DNA from 3 places in the Lacibacterium aquatile genome. Region 1 is predicted to be linked to each of the others. Evidence: predicted binding sites of a transcription regulator. Region 1 holds the regulator's gene; each other region holds the start of a gene.

Evidence for each region. The regulator PhoB, encoded in region 1, activates phosphate uptake and scavenging genes when phosphate is short. The targets are predictions, from matches to a motif close to TNTCATAAAACTGTCA.
Region 2: the regulator PhoB is predicted to act here: its motif matches at 2,000-2,015, upstream of ACFSM5_RS03215 (choice-of-anchor I family protein).
Region 3: the regulator PhoB is predicted to act here: its motif matches at 2,661-2,676, upstream of ACFSM5_RS02405 (bifunctional 2',3'-cyclic-nucleotide 2'-phosphodiesterase/3'-nucleotidase).

Annotation. Positions count from the first base shown of each region.
Region 1 is NZ_JBHUIP010000016.1:203,923-209,890, forward strand. It holds gene ACFSM5_RS20445 (methyl-accepting chemotaxis protein) at 1-406, opposite strand, end outside; gene ACFSM5_RS20450 (gamma-glutamyl-gamma-aminobutyrate hydrolase family protein) at 835-1,599, shown strand; gene ACFSM5_RS20455 (YhjD/YihY/BrkB family envelope integrity protein) at 1,599-2,387, shown strand; gene ACFSM5_RS20460 (class I SAM-dependent methyltransferase) at 2,380-2,979, shown strand; gene phoB (phosphate regulon transcriptional regulator PhoB) at 2,983-3,693, opposite strand; gene phoU (phosphate signaling complex protein PhoU) at 3,693-4,436, opposite strand; gene pstB (phosphate ABC transporter ATP-binding protein PstB) at 4,454-5,242, opposite strand; gene pstA (phosphate ABC transporter permease PstA) at 5,247-5,968, opposite strand, start outside.
Region 2 is NZ_JBHUIP010000003.1:260,931-266,898, reverse strand. It holds gene ACFSM5_RS03220 (nucleotidyltransferase domain-containing protein) at 1-279, shown strand, start outside; gene ACFSM5_RS03215 (choice-of-anchor I family protein) at 398-1,939, opposite strand; gene ACFSM5_RS03210 (LacI family DNA-binding transcriptional regulator) at 2,177-3,205, opposite strand; gene bglB (beta-galactosidase BglB) at 3,317-4,399, shown strand; gene kduI (5-dehydro-4-deoxy-D-glucuronate isomerase) at 4,404-5,240, shown strand; gene ACFSM5_RS03195 (hypothetical protein) at 5,254-5,968, shown strand, end outside.
Region 3 is NZ_JBHUIP010000003.1:105,206-111,173, forward strand. It holds gene ACFSM5_RS02400 (PP2C family protein-serine/threonine phosphatase) at 1-552, opposite strand, end outside; gene ACFSM5_RS02405 (bifunctional 2',3'-cyclic-nucleotide 2'-phosphodiesterase/3'-nucleotidase) at 650-2,578, opposite strand; gene ACFSM5_RS02410 (ABC-F family ATP-binding cassette domain-containing protein) at 2,733-4,247, opposite strand; gene ACFSM5_RS02415 (helix-turn-helix domain-containing protein) at 4,517-4,732, opposite strand; gene ACFSM5_RS02420 (hypothetical protein) at 5,146-5,286, shown strand; gene ACFSM5_RS02425 (dicarboxylate/amino acid:cation symporter) at 5,739-5,968, shown strand, end outside.

The sequences.
Region 1 (5,968 bases):
GCGCTGCTGCCTCGACAACGGCGCTGTCGGTGGCCCACCAGCGCACATCACAGGAGCGTTCATAGAGATTGCGATCGATGATCTCGATCATATTAAGCGCCAGATCGGTGGCACGGGCGCTGCGCTGACTTTGCACCAAAGTCGTCCCCACCTGATTGAGCGCGCCGATGCGGTCGGCCATGGTCTTGTTGAGCGTCTGGGCGATATCGCTGATCTGCTGCGAGATGGCATTGACCTCATGGGCAACGACCGCAAAGCCGCGCCCCTGGACCCCGGCACGCCCCGCTTCGATCAGGGCATTCATTGCCAGCATCTTCGTCGTCCGCATGACGGATTGGATTTCCGTCACCTTGGCTGTGGCGAGATCCGATACTTCCTTCGATAGCGCTAAGATCTGTTCCTGCATGGCCCCGACTGCTTTCCCCTTCAAAAAGCCGGAGCGCATTGATAGGCGGAACCCCTTGAGGCACAAGGCAAAAATCGGGCTTTTTTCTGACCGAACAGGCAGGAATATTGCCTAATTTTTAACACTCGTTTTTGCCTATACAAATAAATTAGCAACAGTTTAACCAGCTTAAACCAAAGTTGGTCAGTATTGCTGACAAACTTGCTGCGCCGCGCAAAAGTTGCGACATTCTGACGCAGATCGTCAAACTTCATACAAAACGGCATTTCGACGGCTAATTCGACAGAAGATTGCCGTTATTGCGTCTCATGCAGAATATCCCTGTCCAATGGCCCGTTTTTGCGTCGGTTCCCCGCACGCCACCCTTGCAACCGGAGCCGGGGTTTTCCACAGTACCACCATACGGTCTGACCCTAGAGGCGATGAGAATGCGCAAACCCCTGATCGGCGTAACCTGCTGCCGCCGTGAGTTCGATGCTGCTCCCGGCCATTTTGTCGGCGAGAAGTATATCCGCGGGGCAACCGACGGGGCCGATGCGCTGGGCGTTCTGATCCCGGCGCTGGGGGCAGGCGATCTGGATGACCTGCTGCTCTCGCTCGATGGGGTCATTGTCACCGGCAGCCCCTCGAACGTGGAGCCGCGCCTGTATAACGGGCCTGCCAGTGCGCCGGGGACTCTGCACGACCCGCACCGCGATGCCACCACCCTGCCGCTGATTCGGCGGGCGGTTCAACTGGGTGTGCCGCTGCTAGGGATCTGCCGGGGCCATCAGGAACTGAATGTGGCCTTCGGTGGCACCCTGTTCCAGCGCGTCCATGAAGTGCCGGGACGGATGGATCATCGCGAACCGTCGGATGTCTCCTACGACGAGAAATACGCCTATACCGCCCATACGGTCAGCTTCCCCGAAGGCAGCATGCTCCATCGCCTCAACGGCGGGGCGGAAGCCTGGGTGAACTCGCTGCATTGGCAGGCTGTCGACAAGGTCGGCGAGGGTCTGGCGGTAGATGCCGTCGCCCCCGATGGCACCATCGAGGCCTTGCGCGTCGTCAATGCCCCGGCCTTCGCCTATTCGGTGCAGTGGCATCCTGAATATAAGGTTCTGGAGAATCCCCTCTCGCTGGCGCTGTTCCGGGAATTCGGGGCAGCGGCACGCGCACGGCAGGCCAAGACCACCAGCCGCGCGGCGTGATGCCGCTTTTCATCGCCATTCCGATAGCTGCCTGGCGGCGGTTTCTGGGCGAGCGCGGCTTGGTGCTGGCCGGATCCCTGGCCTTTACCACCATGCTAGCCATGGTGCCGCTTGCCACCCTCGCTTTTGGCATGATTTCGGGAGTGAGCGGCATCGGTCCGCTGGTCGCGCCTGCCCGCCGTTTCATCCTGGATAGCTTCGTGCCGGGCGTGTCGGCGACGCTAGATCAGCAGCTCGACCTCTTCATCGTCAACGCAGCCTCACTGCCCGCGATCATGCTGCCGGTCCTGGGGCTCGCCGCTGTTCTTCTGTTGATCGAGATCGAAGCTGCCGTCGCGGACGTCTGGCGGCAAGAGAAGCGCCCATCCTGGAGGCGTCGCATGCTGCTGGTCCCCGGCATCCTGTTGGCAATGCCGCTACTGGCAGCGGTCAGCGGCTGGGCGGCCACCTCGGTCCTGACCAGGGCCGACATCATTCCCGGCTCCGTGCTGTCTCATACCGCGACGCCGGTCATCGGCTTCATGACGTTTCTGCTGATGTATCTGGTGTTCCCGCGCCCGCGTCCGCCGGTCAAAGCAGCCGCCATTGGCGCCGCCTTCGCCGCCGGTCTGCTGCAGGCCGCCAAGGTGATCTTCGGCTGGTACGCTATCGTCTCCCCGGTGCAGAACCTGATCTATGGCGCGCTCGCCGCCATCCCGCTGCTGCAGCTGTGGCTCTTCATCCTCTGGATCATCGTGCTGGTCGGCGCGGCCCTCGCCGCTGAACTGGCGGAGCGCCACTATGCCTGAACTGACCAGCAATGCCGGTTACGCCAACGAGGCCGATAAACTGGCAATCCAGTATGAAAAGCTGCGGTTCGAGGATACCCAGGCCGACCTGATCCCCTTCCTGCCCGCACCTGGTCTGGCAATCGACATTGGTGCCGGAACGGGTCGGGATGTCGGTTGGTTGGCGGCCCACGGCTGGACCTGCGTTGCCGTCGAGCCGACAGCCGAACTGCGCGCCCATGCCCAGCGCCTCCACCCGGATCCGGCCATCACCTGGATCGACGATGGTCTGCCCACTCTTGCGAGCCTGCAGCCTTATGCCGGTCAGGCACAGATGGTGCTGATGACCGCCGTCTGGATGCATCTGACCCGCGAGGAGCGGGTTGCCGCCATGCCCAGGTTGGCGGAGCTGCTGGCGCCGGGCGGCATTCTGGCGATGACGGTACGCCATGGGCCGGTGCCCGAGGGACGGCGCATGTTCGAAATTGCCGACAGCGAAGTGCTGGCGGATGCCATCGGCCTTGGCCTTACCACGGTCCAGCACAACGACCGGCGGGCCGATACACAAGCCCGGCCCGGGGTCTTCTGGAGCCGGTTTATCTTCCGGCGCTAGCGGTCAGACCCGCGCCGGAACCGTTTCGTCGAGGGCATAACCGGCCGAGCGGACCGTGCGGACGATATCCATCTCGCCATCGCCGTTCAGTGCCTTGCGCAGGCGACGGATATGCACATCGACCGTGCGCGGCTCGACATAGACATCCGATCCCCAGACCGAATCCAACAGCTGTTCGCGGGAGAAGACGCGGCCCGGATGCTCCATCAGATAGCGCAGCAGGCGGAACTCGGTCGGCCCCAGATGCACATCGCGGGTATTGCGGCGGACACGGTGGGCGACGAGATCCAGGATCACGTCGGCAAAGGCCAGCACGTCGCCATCCACACTCGGGCGGGTACGGCGCAGAACCGCCTTCACGCGGGCAACCAGTTCGGTGACCGAGAAGGGCTTGGTGACATAATCGTCGGCGCCGCTGTCGAGACCGCGGATCTTGTCCGCTTCCTCGCCGCGGGCGGTCAGCATGATGATCGGCGTGGTGCGGGCCGAGGGCAGCCGACGCAGACGGCGGCAGACCTCGATGCCCGACAGCATCGGCAGCATCCAGTCGAGCAGCACCAGATCCGGATTCTGTTCGGCGGCGACGATCAGGGCTTCTTCGCCATCCATCGCTTCGACGACACGAAAACCTTCACGTTCCAGGTTGTACCGTAGCAGGGTGGAGATCGAAATCTCGTCTTCCACCACCAGGACCAGAGGCGTAACCGGCGACATCAGTGAGCTTCCTTGTCAAGGACGGTGGCGAGACCGGTGGCATCGACCATGGTCAGGCTGGAAACATCGCTCTTGGGGCGATCGGCGGGCATATGCTGGCCTTTTACGATGAAATAGACCGTTTCCGCGATATTTGTCGCGTGATCACCCACCCGTTCCAGATTCTTCGCCATGAAGAGGATATGGGTGCAGGGGGTGATGTTGCGCGGGTCTTCCATCATGTAGGTCAGAAGTTCGCGGAAGATGCTGGTGTAGAGCTCGTCGATCTCAAGATCGCCGTCGCGCACGGCCTGGGCCTTGGTCGCATCGCCCTGGGCGAAGGCATCCAGGGTCTCCTGGATGACGCTCTGCACCTGCTTGCCGAGGCGGATGACAGCCGCCGTCGGGCGCATCGAGGGGGCCGAGTTCAAGGCGATTGTACGTTTGGCGAGGTTCGCCGCGTAGTCACCGATGCGCTCCAGCTCGTTCGCGATCCGCAGCGAAGCGATGACGGTCCGCAGGTCCGAGGCCATCGGCTGACGCAGCGCCAGCAGGCGGACCACCTGGTCGTCGATTTCGCTCTGCAGGGTATCGATGCGCTGATCGGCACCGACAACCGCGCTTGCCAGCTGGCTGTCACGCTTGGACAGCGCCGTAATCGCCTGCGCCAGGGCTGCCTCGACAAGGCCGCCCATCTGGCTGATCGACTGCGCCAGACGCTTCAATTCTTCATCGAAGGAGCGGACGATATGGTCGTTCGACATGGGAAGTCCTTTCGGGATCAGCCGAAGCGGCCGGTAATATAACCCTGGGTGCGCTCGTCCGAGGGGTTGGTGAAGATCTGCGCGGTATCGCCCACTTCCACCAGATCGCCCAGATGGAAGAAGGCAGTGCGCTGGGAGACGCGCGCGGCCTGCTGCATCGAATGGGTGACGATCACGATGGTGTAGTTGGTGCGCAGCTCGTCGATCAGTTCTTCGATACGGGCCGTGGCAATCGGATCGAGGGCCGAGCACGGCTCATCCATCAGAATGACTTCCGGATCGACCGCGATGGCGCGGGCGATACACAGACGCTGTTGCTGACCGCCGGAAAGCGAGGTACCGCTTTCATGCAGGCGATCCTTCACTTCCTTGTGCAGGCCAGCGCGCTCCAGCGAACGCTGCACAACCTCGTCCGTCTCTTCCTTGGTGCGCACCAGACCATGGATGCGCGGGCCATAGGCGACATTGTCGTAGATCGACTTGGGGAAGGGGTTGGGCTTCTGGAAGACCATCCCGACCCGGGCGCGTAGCTGCACCACGTCGATCGAAGGATCATAGATATCCTGGTTGTCGAGGGTGATCTGACCCTTGACCCGACATCCTTCGATCACGTCGTTCATGCGGTTCAACGTGCGCAGGAAGGTCGACTTGCCGCAACCCGAGGGGCCGATCAGAGCCGTAACTTCATTCTCGTGCACATCGAGCGCAACCTTCTTCAAGGCTGGCTTTTCGCCGTAGAAGACCTCGACATCGACAGCCTTCATCTTGGTCGGCTTGCCGGTCGATTTGGCGGCGTGGAGCGTCATCGGATCACCACTTACGTTCGAATTTTTTGCGCAGGAAGATAGCGATGGCATTCATCGCCAGCAGGAAGGCCAGCAGCACCATGATGGCTGCCGAAGTTTTTTCGACAAATCCGCGCTCCGGACTGTCTGCCCAGAGGTAGATCTGCACCGGCAGGACAGTTGCCGCATCCGTCACGCTATGGGGCGTATCGACGATGAAGGCGACCATGCCGATCATCAGCAGCGGGGCGGTTTCACCCAAGGCATGGGCCAGCGCCAGGATCGTGCCGGTCAGGATGCCGGGCATCGCCAGCGGCAGCACATGGTGCGTCACCACCTGCAGTCGGCTGGCGCCCAGGCCCATCGCGGCCTGACGGATCGACGGGGGAACGGCGCGCAGGGCGGCGCGGGACGCGATGATGATGATGGGCAGGCTCATCAGCGCCAGCACCACACCACCGGCCAGCGGGGCCGAGCGCGGCAGACCGAAGAACTGCAGGAAAACCGCAAGACCTAGCAAGCCGAAGACGATGGAGGGGACAGCGGCGAGGTTGTTGATATTGACCTCGATCAGATCCGTCCATTTGTTCTTCGGGGCGAATTCTTCGAGGTATACCGCCGCCGCGACACCCAGCGGGAAAGCCAGGGCCAGGGTGATCGCCAGGGTCAGGATAGAGCCGATAACCGAGCCCCAGACACCGGCCAGCTCAGGCTGACGGCTATCGCCGCTGGAGAGGAACCAGCCGT
Region 2 (5,968 bases), on a different contig from region 1:
GCGGCAGCCTGGATCGAACAGGGACGCGGTATTGTGCCGATGGCCTTCCAGGATCTGGTTGATGCGCTGGTAAAGGACAAGGAACTCCGCCGCGCCATTGACGATCTGATAGACCGTAAACGCCATGTCGGGGAAGCCGAAGCCGCCCCTGCCATTCCGGCGCTACAGGGTTTTATCGAAGCCGAAATCGAGCGATTGGCCGCGATAACGCCACCGATCAAAGAGGCGTTCGATGTCGGCATCCTGGACCGTCTGATGGTCAAGACGGTCGGGGCTTAGGCTGATCAAACAAAATCTCGTCATCCTCGGACTTGATTCGAGGCTGACGAGATCTGCTTGAAAAGCCCGATACAAAACCCCGCCCCGAAGGGCGGGATTTCCTACACACACTCAATACCTACTTCTTCACAACCTCGAATACCGCCGTAGAGCCGCTGACTTCGCTGGTGACGACCAGCAGCGGTTTGCCGTTGGGGCTGTCGCTGGCGCCGATGAACAGCAGGCCTTCGGGGGCAAGATCGCCTGCCTTGCCGCCCTTGTGATCGCCCGTGAAGTCGCGGCTGGTGACATAGTCGATGAAGCGTGGCTTGGCGGGGGTCGAGACGTCATAGATCATGACGCCGCCCATGCGCTCCAGACCGATGAAGGCATAGGTCTTGCCATCGATCTGCCCCACGGCGATGCCTTCGGGTTCGGGACCCTTGTCGTCGCTGCGGTCATCGAGCTTGGCGCTGTCCCTGCTGGAATTGAAATAGGCCGGGAAACGTTCGGCCGTGATCTTTTCGAAGTCGGCGCCGCTATCGGCAACCTGCTTGCCGTCGGCATCCCAGATCGAGAACGACCGGGCGCCATAGACGTAAATCTCCTCGTGCAGACCGTCGCCATTGGCATCGCCCAGGGTCTTGATCGCCTTCAGACGGCCGAGGTTCTTTCCGTCCTGCAGTTCGGCGGCATTCGGGAAAGCGGCGGGGTCGAGCTTCAGCTTGGCGATCCGCTCCTCATCCCCCCAGGCCTTATAGTCACGGCCGTCGCCTTCATTGGCCGAGAGGATGTAGGTCTTGCCGTCGATGGCAAAGGCCGCCAGCGTGTCGGGCATATAGACGCCCTTGACCTGCCAATTCTTGATGTTGATACCGCCGTCCTTGTCGCTGGCGTCGAGCGGATGGACCTTATGGTCCTGGAAGCCCAGGCCGACGACCTTGGTCAGCGAAGCCGAAGCGATATCGATCATCGCCAGCGCGTTGTTTTCCTGCAGCCCCACGTAAGCGGTGCGGCTGTCAGGGGAGAAGGCGATATATTCCGGCTCCGCATCCTGAGCGAACGTCTGGCCCGGCTTGCCGATGCGCGCGCCTTCGGGCGCCTTCTCGATCTTCTGGAAATTGACGTGTTTCACGTCGGCGTCGGTCAGCTTGTCGGCACCGTTCTTCAGATCAACGATGGTGATCGAGCCCTCGGGATCTTCATAGGCGTCGTTCGGCTCGCCCTCATTGGCGGTCAGGACGTAACGGCCATTGGGGGTGAAGCCGATCATGTCCGGCAGGGCGCCTGCGGTTACTTTGGAGATGAAGCTACCGTCAGCCTTGAAGAAGGCGATGGTACCCGGCTGCTGCTTGGGCTTTGCTTCGATGGCGGCGGCCAGCACGCCATTCTTGAAGGCCACGCTGTTGACGCCCGCGCCATAGGCTGCGATGTCGATCTTACCGACCGGCACCAGCTTGGATGGATTAGACATATCGAAAATATCAACCGACGCGGTCGCGCCGTTTACGACGAACAGGCGCTTGCTGTCCTTGTCGAAGGTCGAGATTTCGGCCGCGCCCTTCTCGAAAACGCCCGTCTCATAACGCGTCAGCGGCGATAACGTCACATCGGCCATGCCCGGGACAGCTGTCACGGATAAAAGCACCGCCCCCAGACCGATGAGCAGATTTCGTGTCATTTTTGTCGTCTCCTGGGAAAGATAAGCGGCCTACCCTAAGGACGATCAAACGAGACAAGACGTCAGTTTTGCGAAGTTTATGTGACGATCCCTACTTACAAAAAGGCTCGTGATCCTCGGGCTTGACCCGAGCATCCATCGCGAACGCTAACCTCTAACTTCTACGCGGTTTACTGAAAGATGGATCCTCGGACGACGTCGAGAGGCGACGATATTGTCTGCAAATTGTAGACAGCACTAAACTCGGCCCACCGACTGCCTGCTAACCAGCTTGCACGCCAGTTCCACGCGCCTCGGCATCATGTCGGTGCGGACCATGACGTCCTGAAGCACATCGAGCGCGATGCCGCCCATCTCGCGCCCCGGCAGATGCATAGCGGTGAGCGGCGGCTGCCAGAATTCCACGACCGGCAGATCGTCCATCCCCATCACCGACACCTTGTCCGGCACCGGGATGTCGCGTGCCTGCAATCCTTTTAGAATGCCGCCTGCCAGACTGTCGCCCGCGCACAGGACCGCCGTGAAATCGAAGCCGCGATGGGCGAGGTGATGACCCAAGGCTGCCTCCGCCTGTTCCGGCACCCAGTCGGTGACTTTCAGCACCCGATCATCGCCACAGGGCAAGCCCGCCTCGTTCATGGCGTCGCGCCAACCTTCCAGACGCCGCTGGATCGTTACGCGGCCGGGGCGCAGGGCGAACAGGATGTCACGGTGGCCATGGTCGATCAGATGCTGGGTGGCCAGCCGCGCCGCCGCCCGGTTGGCTGGGCTGACGCTCGACAGGCTCATGCTGGGGTCATAGCCATTGACCAGCACGGCAGGCACGCCGATTTCCAGCACCGCATCGATGATCGCTGGCGAATCGAGCGTCAGCAGCAGCACGCCCTGGGGCTCTTGTTTTTCGATGGCCTCGCGCAGGGCGCTGGTGTCGCCGTCATGCAGGGACATCGGAATAATCTCCGCCTCCACGCTCGCCGCGCGCTCCTTCAGCCCCTCCAGCACATACCAGGTGAACTGGTTGCGGGCATAGTCGGCCATGGCGACGTTGGAGACCGCGACCAGTACCTTTGCCCCCGCCAGTCCGACTCCCGTGGGATACCGGGCGCGGCGGGCCTCTTCCAGGATCAGTTTCCGCAGATCCTCGCGCACGCCGGGTTTCCCTGCCAAGGCGCGGGAGACGGTGCTGGGCGAAGCGCCGCAGCGGGCGGCGATATCCTGAAGACGGGTACGGGGAGGAAGGTCGCGGCGTTTGTCGTGGTCGGCCATCTGCTCAATTTCTGCAATTTTCTTTCATGATGATGATTTTATGCAGATCGTGCAATGCTTCTTCACGGATAAGATTTCAGCCGGATCAACCGGCGTTTCGGAGGAACGGTTATGGCGTCTCGCGCCGTGGTCATCGCCCAGCTCGACAAGCTGGTCGAGGGCATGACCCAATTGAAACATGAAGGTCAGTTCGACGAGCCCAATCTCGATGGCACGCCGGGCGATTACATCAGCTTCGATAGCTGGGAATGGCCGCAGGGCGTCGGGCTCTATGGCCTGTTCCGCTATTGGGAGTTCTCGGGCAACGATGCGCACCGCAAGGTGATCGAGGATTGGTACGACCGGCGCATCAAGGCGGGTCTGCCGAAGCTGAACGTCAATACCTCGGCCCCGCTGCTGACCCTGTCGCTGCTCTGGGGCGCGACCAAGGATCCGCGCTGGGTTCCGACGCTCGATAGTTTCGCGCATAAGATCATGACGGAACTGCCCCGCACGCCGGAGCAGGGCTTCCAGCACATCGTCTCAGACGGGGTGAACCCGGCCGAGTTGTGGGACGATACGCTGTTCATGGTGGCGCTGTTCCTGGCCTCCTATGGCGAGCGCGCGGGCCGCAGCGACCTGAAGGAAGAGGCGATCCGCCAGTTCCTGGTCCATGCCCGCTACCTCACCGATACCGAGACCGGCCTCTGGTTCCATGGCTGGACTTTCGAGGGGAACCACAACTTCGCCCGCGCCCGCTGGGCGCGCGGCAATGCCTGGATCACCGCCGGCATCCTGGATCTGCTCGATATCGCCGACATCCAGCCGGGTGTGCGCGAGTTCCTGCTGGAGACTCTCAAGTCCCAGATCGCCTCGCTGCTGAAATATCAGAACGCCAATGGCGGCTGGCACACGCTGCTGGACGATCCGACCTCCTATATCGAAATCTCGGCCACCGCCGGTTTCGCCTACGGCCTGCTGAAGGCGGCACGCCTGGGTCTGATCGGCGAGGAAGGCCGCGTTGCGGGCCTCAAAGCCCTGGATCTCGTGCTGCAGAATATCGATACCCAGGGGACCGTGCTGAACGTCTCCTACGGCACGCGCATGGGCCGCGACCTGCAGTTCTATAAGGATATCCCGATCCAGCCGACCGCCTATGGTCAGGCGCTTGCGATCCTGCTGCTGGCGGAAGCCGTGCGGCATGTGAAGGACTAAAAAAATGGCTATGGAAGTTCGCTACGGCCACGCGCCGCATGACGTGAAGAAGTACGACACCCAGGAATTGCGCGACAATTTCCTGGTGCAGAACCTCTTCCCGGAAAACGACAGCCGTTTCGTCTATTCCCACGTCGACCGCATCATCATCGGCGGCGCCAAGCCCACCACGGGCAAGGTCAGCTTCGGCGGTGGCGAGGATATCGGCACCGAACATCTGCTGTCCCACCGCGAGATGGGGGTCATCAATATCGGCGGCCCCGGCACCGTGACGGTCGATGGGATTGCCCATAAGCTCGACAATTGCGACGCGCTCTATATCGGTCGCGGATCGAAACTGATCGAAATGACCAGCGCCGACGCTGGCAAGCCTGCGCGCTTCTATATGAATTCGACGCCCGCGCGCGAAAACTTTCCGACCCGCGTGATCACCAAAGCGGAAGCCAAGCCGATCACCATGGGCGCAGAGGAGCGCGCCAATAAGCGCACGCTCAATATGTATATCCACCCGGAAGTGGCGCCCTCGGCCCTGCTGCTGATGGGCATCACCAAGCCCGCGCCGGGGTCGGTCTGGAATACCATGCCCTGCCATTTGCATGAACGCCGGATGGAGGCTTACCTCTATTTCGACCTGGATGCCGATAACCGCGTCTTCCACATGATGGGTCGCCCGGAAGAGACCCGGCATATCGTGGTCGCGGATGGCGAGGTTGTCATCTCCCCTTCCTGGTCGATCCATATGGGTGTCGGCACCGGTCCCTATACCTTCATCTGGGGCATGACCGGCGAGAACCAGGAATATAACGACGTCAGCCCGCTGCCGCTGTCGGCCTTGCGCTGAGGATATGAGTCACATGGACCATCTGATCCGTCCCCTGAAGTCCGGCGAAGCCATTCGCTACTGGCAGCTCTCCAAGACCAAGGAAAGCCGCTACGACGTTGCCGATAAGGCGATGCAAGGCCGCATGGATGCGACCTTCTTCCTGACCAAGGACAAGAATTTCATCCCGCATGAATATCCATGCCGGACCGAATTTGCCCTCGCCTTCCGCGACAAGGAACCCAAGCCCACGGTCGGCTTCGCGGGTCATCGCTGGTGGTTCCCCTTCGGGTCGGACCGTGTCGATCTGTCGGGCTTCTGGTTCCGCCCGACCCGGGTCGAGACCATCGCCCGCACCACCCTGCGTGCCGCAACGGCAGGCCCTGCCAAGGTGCTGCTCGGCACCTGCGGCGGTGCGATCCTCAGCGTCAACGGCAAGCCCGCGCTCTGGATGACCAAGTACCAGCGCAATTATGAAGACAAGCGCGAAGCCACCCTCGACCTGCAGGCGGGCGATAACGAGATCGAAGTCTGGTTCGACGATCTGTGCGAACGCGACGCGCGCTATTTCTTCCAGCTCGATTATCTTTCCGGCCCCAAGGTCGCCGTCGCCCTGCCGGTTCCGGTCGCCGGGGATCGCGCCGAAAGCCTGGAGCGTCTGCTGAACGGGATGCGTTTCGAAAAGCCGTTCTATGGCGCAGGCGAAGTCGCGATTGAGCTGCCTGAAGGTACCGCCGCCGACCTCAAGG
Region 3 (5,968 bases), on a different contig from region 1:
CCAGAGATCGCCGCCGACTTCAGACGAAGGCTCGAAGACGGCAGAGAGGTCGATGCCTGCACGCTGGCCAAGCTCGCCCCATTCATCGGCGGGTGGCGCCAGTTCCATCTGCATATGGCGGGCGACATCCAACTCGTCGGTCAATCGATCCTTGAAGTCGGTGAGTTCGCGCAGGAGGCGGCGGTTTTCGACCTGAAGATTGGTCGAATGGCGCAGGTTGCGCACAAAGAGATTGAGGATATTGCGGACAAGGCCGTTGGAGCCCTTGACGCTTTCCTCGAGAATCGAGCGCGGGAAGAGACGGCAGACGGTCGGCTTCAGCGCGACCACCGAAGCGCTACGCGGGCTGTCGTCGATCAGCGCCATTTCCCCGAAGATATCGCCTTCGCCCATGCGACCCAGGCGATGGGCGCCATCGGGGCCGGTCTTGGTGACCTCGACCTCGCCGCGCTCGATCAGGAAGAAGCTGTCGGCGGCATCGCCCTCGGCAAGGATGGTCGCTCCGGGCGCATAGGTGCGGCGTTCGACAAGATCGTCTTCAGGTAGGCTCATGGCTCGATTCTAGAATGCATTCAAAAAATACGAAAGCCGGGAGGGTTCCCGGCTTTCGCTTATTTCCAAACTCGTCCGCTAAAAGCGCTTTCGAAGCTTAATCGAGCTTCAGGCCATAGCGCACAAAGCCGTTCTCGCCATCGCCGATCTTCGAGGAGCCCTTGATGTTGCCGAGGTATTTTTCGGCCGTGGCGGAGCTGTCGAAGACGATGGTGACCGGCTTGCCGACCTTGGCGAAGCTCCAGTTCTTGTCAGCCGACGGGTTCACGGTTTTCTTTTCCGAGATGTAGTCGATCAGCACCTGACGGTTTTCGTCCGGGCTCTGCAGGATCACGTTCTTGCCGTCGACGCCGGGGAACTTACCGCCGCCCGAGGCACGGTAGTTGTTGGTGACGACGACGAACTCCTGCTTGTCGTCGATGGGCTTGCCGCCGAAGGAGAGATTCTTGATGCGGCGGGCATCGGCGGCCACCAGCTTGCCGTCGTTGTCATAGCGGCGGGCCTGGGTCAGGTCGACCTCATAGGTCACGCCATCGATGACGTCGAAGTTGAAGCTGGGGAAGCCATTGTCGATGACGTTCTGCGGCTCTGTCTTGGTCGCGTCGATCTTGTTGAAGATGCCGACCGACATTTCCAGCCATTCGCGCACGCCTGCGCCGTTCATGGTCACGATCTGCAGGGTGTTCGGATAGAGGTAGAGATCGTTGGCGTTCTTGATTGCGATCTCGCCGGCTGCGACGTCGGTGTAATAGTTGGCGCCGCCACGGCCACCGGCCTTGAAGGGGGCTGCTGCCGACAGGATCGGCAGGCTTTCGTACTTGGTGCCCTTCAGCGCCTTCTTGGCGTACCAGATCTGCGCATCGGAGACGATCTGCACGGAGGGATCGTCCTGGACCAGCGAGAAGTAGGAGAAGATCGGCGCTTCGATCTTGCCAAACGGCGCGCGGATGTACTTCAGCGTTTCCTCATGGATCTGCTTGGCCATCGCCATGACTTCGGCGTCATTCTCGACCAGCGGGACGATCTTGCGGTTTTCGTCGCGCTTGGAGATCGGGCGCAGGGTAGAGGCGGCATCGGCCACCGTCCATTTGCCGTCCTTCTTGGCCAGCTGGATGTCGATCACGCCGAGGTGGCTGCCCCAGAAGCCCGGCATCGACACCGGCTTGCCGTTCACAAGACCGCGGGTCGCATCGGTGTTGGGCAGATCCTTGAAGCCGCCGGGGAAGGAGAGATGCTGGTGGCCGGTCAGAACAACGTCGATGCCCGGCAGCAGGGTCAGGGCATAGCCGACGTTTTCGGCCATGTCGCCCTTCTTGGTGTCAGGAATGCCGATGCCGGTATGGGCAGCAACAATGACGAGATCTGCACCGGCCTGACGCACGACCGGCACCATCTTTTCAACCGCATCGATGATGTCGGTGGTGTTGAGCTTGCCTTCCAGATGGCCCTTGTCCCACTGCATGATCTGCGGCGGCACCGCGCTGATCACGGCGATCTTCATCTTCTGATCGGCGCCGGTGTCGTCCTTGAAGGTCCGCTCCAGCATGACGTAGGGGCGTGACCAATGTTCCTGGGTCGAACCCTTGAAGATATTGGCGGCGGAATAGGGGAATTTGGCGCCCTTCACGGCGTTTTCGATGAAGGGCAGGCCATAGTTGAATTCATGGTTGCCGAAGGAGGCGACGTCATAGCCGAGCGCGTTCATCGCGGCATACATCGGGTGAACTTCGCCTTCCTTCAGGCCCTTCACCTTGGCGACATAATCGGCCAGGGGCGTGCCCTGCAGCAGGTCGCCGCAATCGATCAGCAGGCTGTTCTGCACTTCGGCGCGGGTCTGGCGGATGACCGTGGCGGTCTTTGAGAAGCCGAAATCATGGGCTTCGGCATCTTTATAGTAGTCGTAGTTCACCAGATTGGTGTGGAGGTCTGAGGTCTCCATGATGCGCAGCTTGGCGGTCTGGGCGTTGGCGACGCCCGCCAGGAGCGATCCGGCGAGGAGGGCGAGCACAAGAGAGGAGCGGCGCATGGGAGGTCCATCCACTGGTTAAGAAATGGTTGCGATGAATTTTACGGTAGCTCGCCGTGATGACGGATACCAGCACGGAATGTGACGTTTTCATGACATGCTGACCGAATGGTCGGGTTTCCGCCTGAGGAACAGAGGAAACCCGACACTGGGCCTATCCGCCAAATAACGCGAAGAACTCTTCCGGCCCGTCGACTTCGACCAGCCGCTTCTTCTCGATCAGCCAGAAACGATTGGCGACGGTGCGCACAAAGCTGCGGTCATGGGAGACCAGCAGACAACTGGCCTGGTGATCCAGCAACTCGTCCTCCAGCGCTTCCTGCCCTTCGATATCCAGATGGTTGGTCGGTTCGTCGAGCAGGTAGAAGTTCGGCTCGGTCAGCCGGAGTACCAGCATGCCGAGGCGCGCTTTCTGCCCGCCGGAGAGATTGCTGGACGGCTTGGCCTGCCGGTCAACCGCGATGCCTGCCCCGGCCAGCAGGCTGCGTGCCCGCTGCTCACCCAGCGAAAAGCGCTTCAGCAGGATATCCATCGGGCTTTGCTGATCGGGCAGGGTCGCCAGCGCCTGATCGGCATATCCCAGCACCAGGGACGGGGTGACTTTGATGTCGTCCTGTCCCGTTCCCTCGATGGCCGTGCGGAGTTTGGAGACAAGGCGCGTCTTGCCGGTGCCATTGCGGCCCAGCAATGCGATCCGGTCACCCTGGCGGATGAACAGGCGACCGGTGCGGAACAGCGGCTTGCCGTCCGGTGTCTCCACCATCTGGTCTTCCAGGGTGATCAGGACCTTGGCGTGCGTTCCGCTATTGGCGAGCTTGATGGCCCCGGCGGATCGTTCCTGATGGGCGGGCCGCGACGCGGTTTCCAGCTTTTCCGCGCGCTCCTTCAGCTGCTTGGTCTTCACCACCAGCAGATCGCTGCCGGAATTGATGCCGATGTTGTTGAGCTTGGCCGCCTGTCTGCGCAATTGATCGGCGGTTTTCATATCCTTCTCGTAGCGTTTGGCATCGGCATCATCCACCTCCGCCAAGGCCGCCCGCGCCCGGCTGTAGGGCAGGGCGAAATCCTTTGAAGCCTCGGGCCGCAGGAACAGCGTCCGGTTGGTCACCGCATCCAGGAAGGCGCGGTCATGGCTGGCGATTAGTACCGGCAGTTCGCGCGGCAGGCCCTTCAGCCAGGCTTCCAGCTTGGCGATGCGGTCGAGATCCAGGTGGTTGGTCGGCTCGTCCAGCAGCAGGGCGTCGGGTTCCAGCACCGCGACGCGGGCCAGCAGGGTCGTGCGCTGCCAGCCGCCTGAAAGCTCGGCCAGCCGCTTGTCGTGGAAGTCGAGGGGAACCGAGAGCGCGTCGAGAATGACATCGACGCGCCATTCCTCCATTTCCGCCTGCTCGGGCGGCAGGGCGTCCAGGACGGCGGCCCGCAGGCTCATGCCCATCAGGCGATCCGGCACATGCTGTTCGACATGGCCGATTTCCAGGCCGCGCGCCTTGATAATATCGCCGGTGGTGCTTTCAGCCGTGCCCGCGATACAGCGCAGCAGGGTGGATTTGCCGCGCCCGTTGGCGGCGATGATGCCCAGGCGATTACCTGCATCGATGGAAAGGTCGAGGCCGGTGAAAAGCGGATTGCCCAGCGTTACGCCGAGATTGCGGAGAGCGATAAGAGTCATGGGGGGTATCTCTGGTCTGCCGAGCTTGAACGCTCGGTAAGGATCAAGGGACGCGTGGTAACGCGCCCATCAAAGGGCAGACCAGGGGAGCTTCTAATCCCGTACTCTGATCAGCCCTGCAAACGCATCTGCAGGGCGTGAACGGGGCCGCGCTGGCGATGGTGCCGGAAAAACGTCTTCATGTCGCAGCCCTCCTTTCCGTCTCGGGTTTAAAGTGAGCAGAGGATGCCATCGGGGAACCGACGGCGCAATGGTCTTGCAGACTGGGGCTACTCTCGGCCCGGTCGCAGCAGTTCGTACGGCTCGACACCCAAGGCCCTGGCGATCCGTTCGATGACGGCAAGCGTGGGATTGCGGACGGAACGTTCCAGACCGCCAATATAGGTGCGGTCGACCTGAGCCAAGTCGGCCAGATCCTCCTGGCTCAGCCCCGCCCCGGCACGGAGCATGCGCAGATTTTTGGCAAGGATGTCATGAGATTGCATGCCGAATGTTTTCGGCATATGCGACTGTCGGGCCACGGCTTATAATCATCTTTATGATGATTATTGTCATCATTCATCTTGTGATGGCATAGTCCGGTAATCGCATCAACCGGTCGTGCGGTCTTTCGGTATGTCACTCAACTCCCTTTCTGACTCTCTTGTCTTCGCACTGGCAATTGCGGAGAGACCCTATCTGCAAAAGTTGCAGCATCCCGGACATGCGGAGCTTTTGGTCGCCTGGGCGCGTGCGGTGGAGGAGGGGGATTTACCGGGTTTCGCGGAATTATCGGCAGGGGTCGGGCTGGAATATCGCGGCGGGCTGGGCGTGGTTCTGCCAGGGATTTCCCCCATCTTGGGGGGGCTGGCAGGGAGCCGACGCATCCAGGCACCCGATCTATCGGGAAATTCCGCTTGTGTCCGGCGGCATCGGGCTGCTCGGTGTCCCGATTCTGGACGAAAAGCGAGAGCAGCAGCTGATCGCCGTCGGCATTTTTGGCATCTCTCGGGCCTGGCACCCTGCCAACGACCTGCTGCCACGCTTTCCTGGAGCGTGATTCCAGAGTCGCCTGAGTGGCGGGCAACAAACAAAATCTGTCATCCCGGGCCTGACCCGGGATCCGGCCGAAGATGGGTGCAGACCTCCGGCGCCGACGATTGGCCATGCAGGCGGCCGGATCCCGGCTCGGAGACCGGGATGACAGCGAGGGTGAGGACAGGTCCCCGGAGGAGATCCCCCGATCAAGTCGGGGGATGACGACAGAAACGGAAAAGCTTGGAGATCCCCCGATCAAGTCGGGGGGTGACGACAGAGACGGAAAAGCTTGGAGATCCCGTGGTCAAGCCACGGGATGACGGTAGAAACCGGAAATCCAGCCCCTCTCTGGGGGTGCTTAATCATCAAATTAAACATGTATAACTTTATCGCATACCAGATCTCATTTGCTGATTATCCAAAATTTAACCGAGCGCGCCCATTTTCCAGGCAATCATTCACGAGGGTTTCCACATGTTGAAGGTGTATTTATCGGTTCCGCTCTGGCAGCGGGTGTTGGCGGGTCTGGTGCTCGGCGGCCTTTTTGGGGTTCTGGCACCGGCGACCGCGCAGCTGGTCGGCAAGCCGATCGGCGATGCCTATGGTGCGCTGATCCGTATGATCGTCACGCCGCTGCTGTTCGTCTCCATCGTCGTGTCGGTCGGGGCACTGCGTCACAGCGCCGGGGCGGCGCGCCTGGGTCT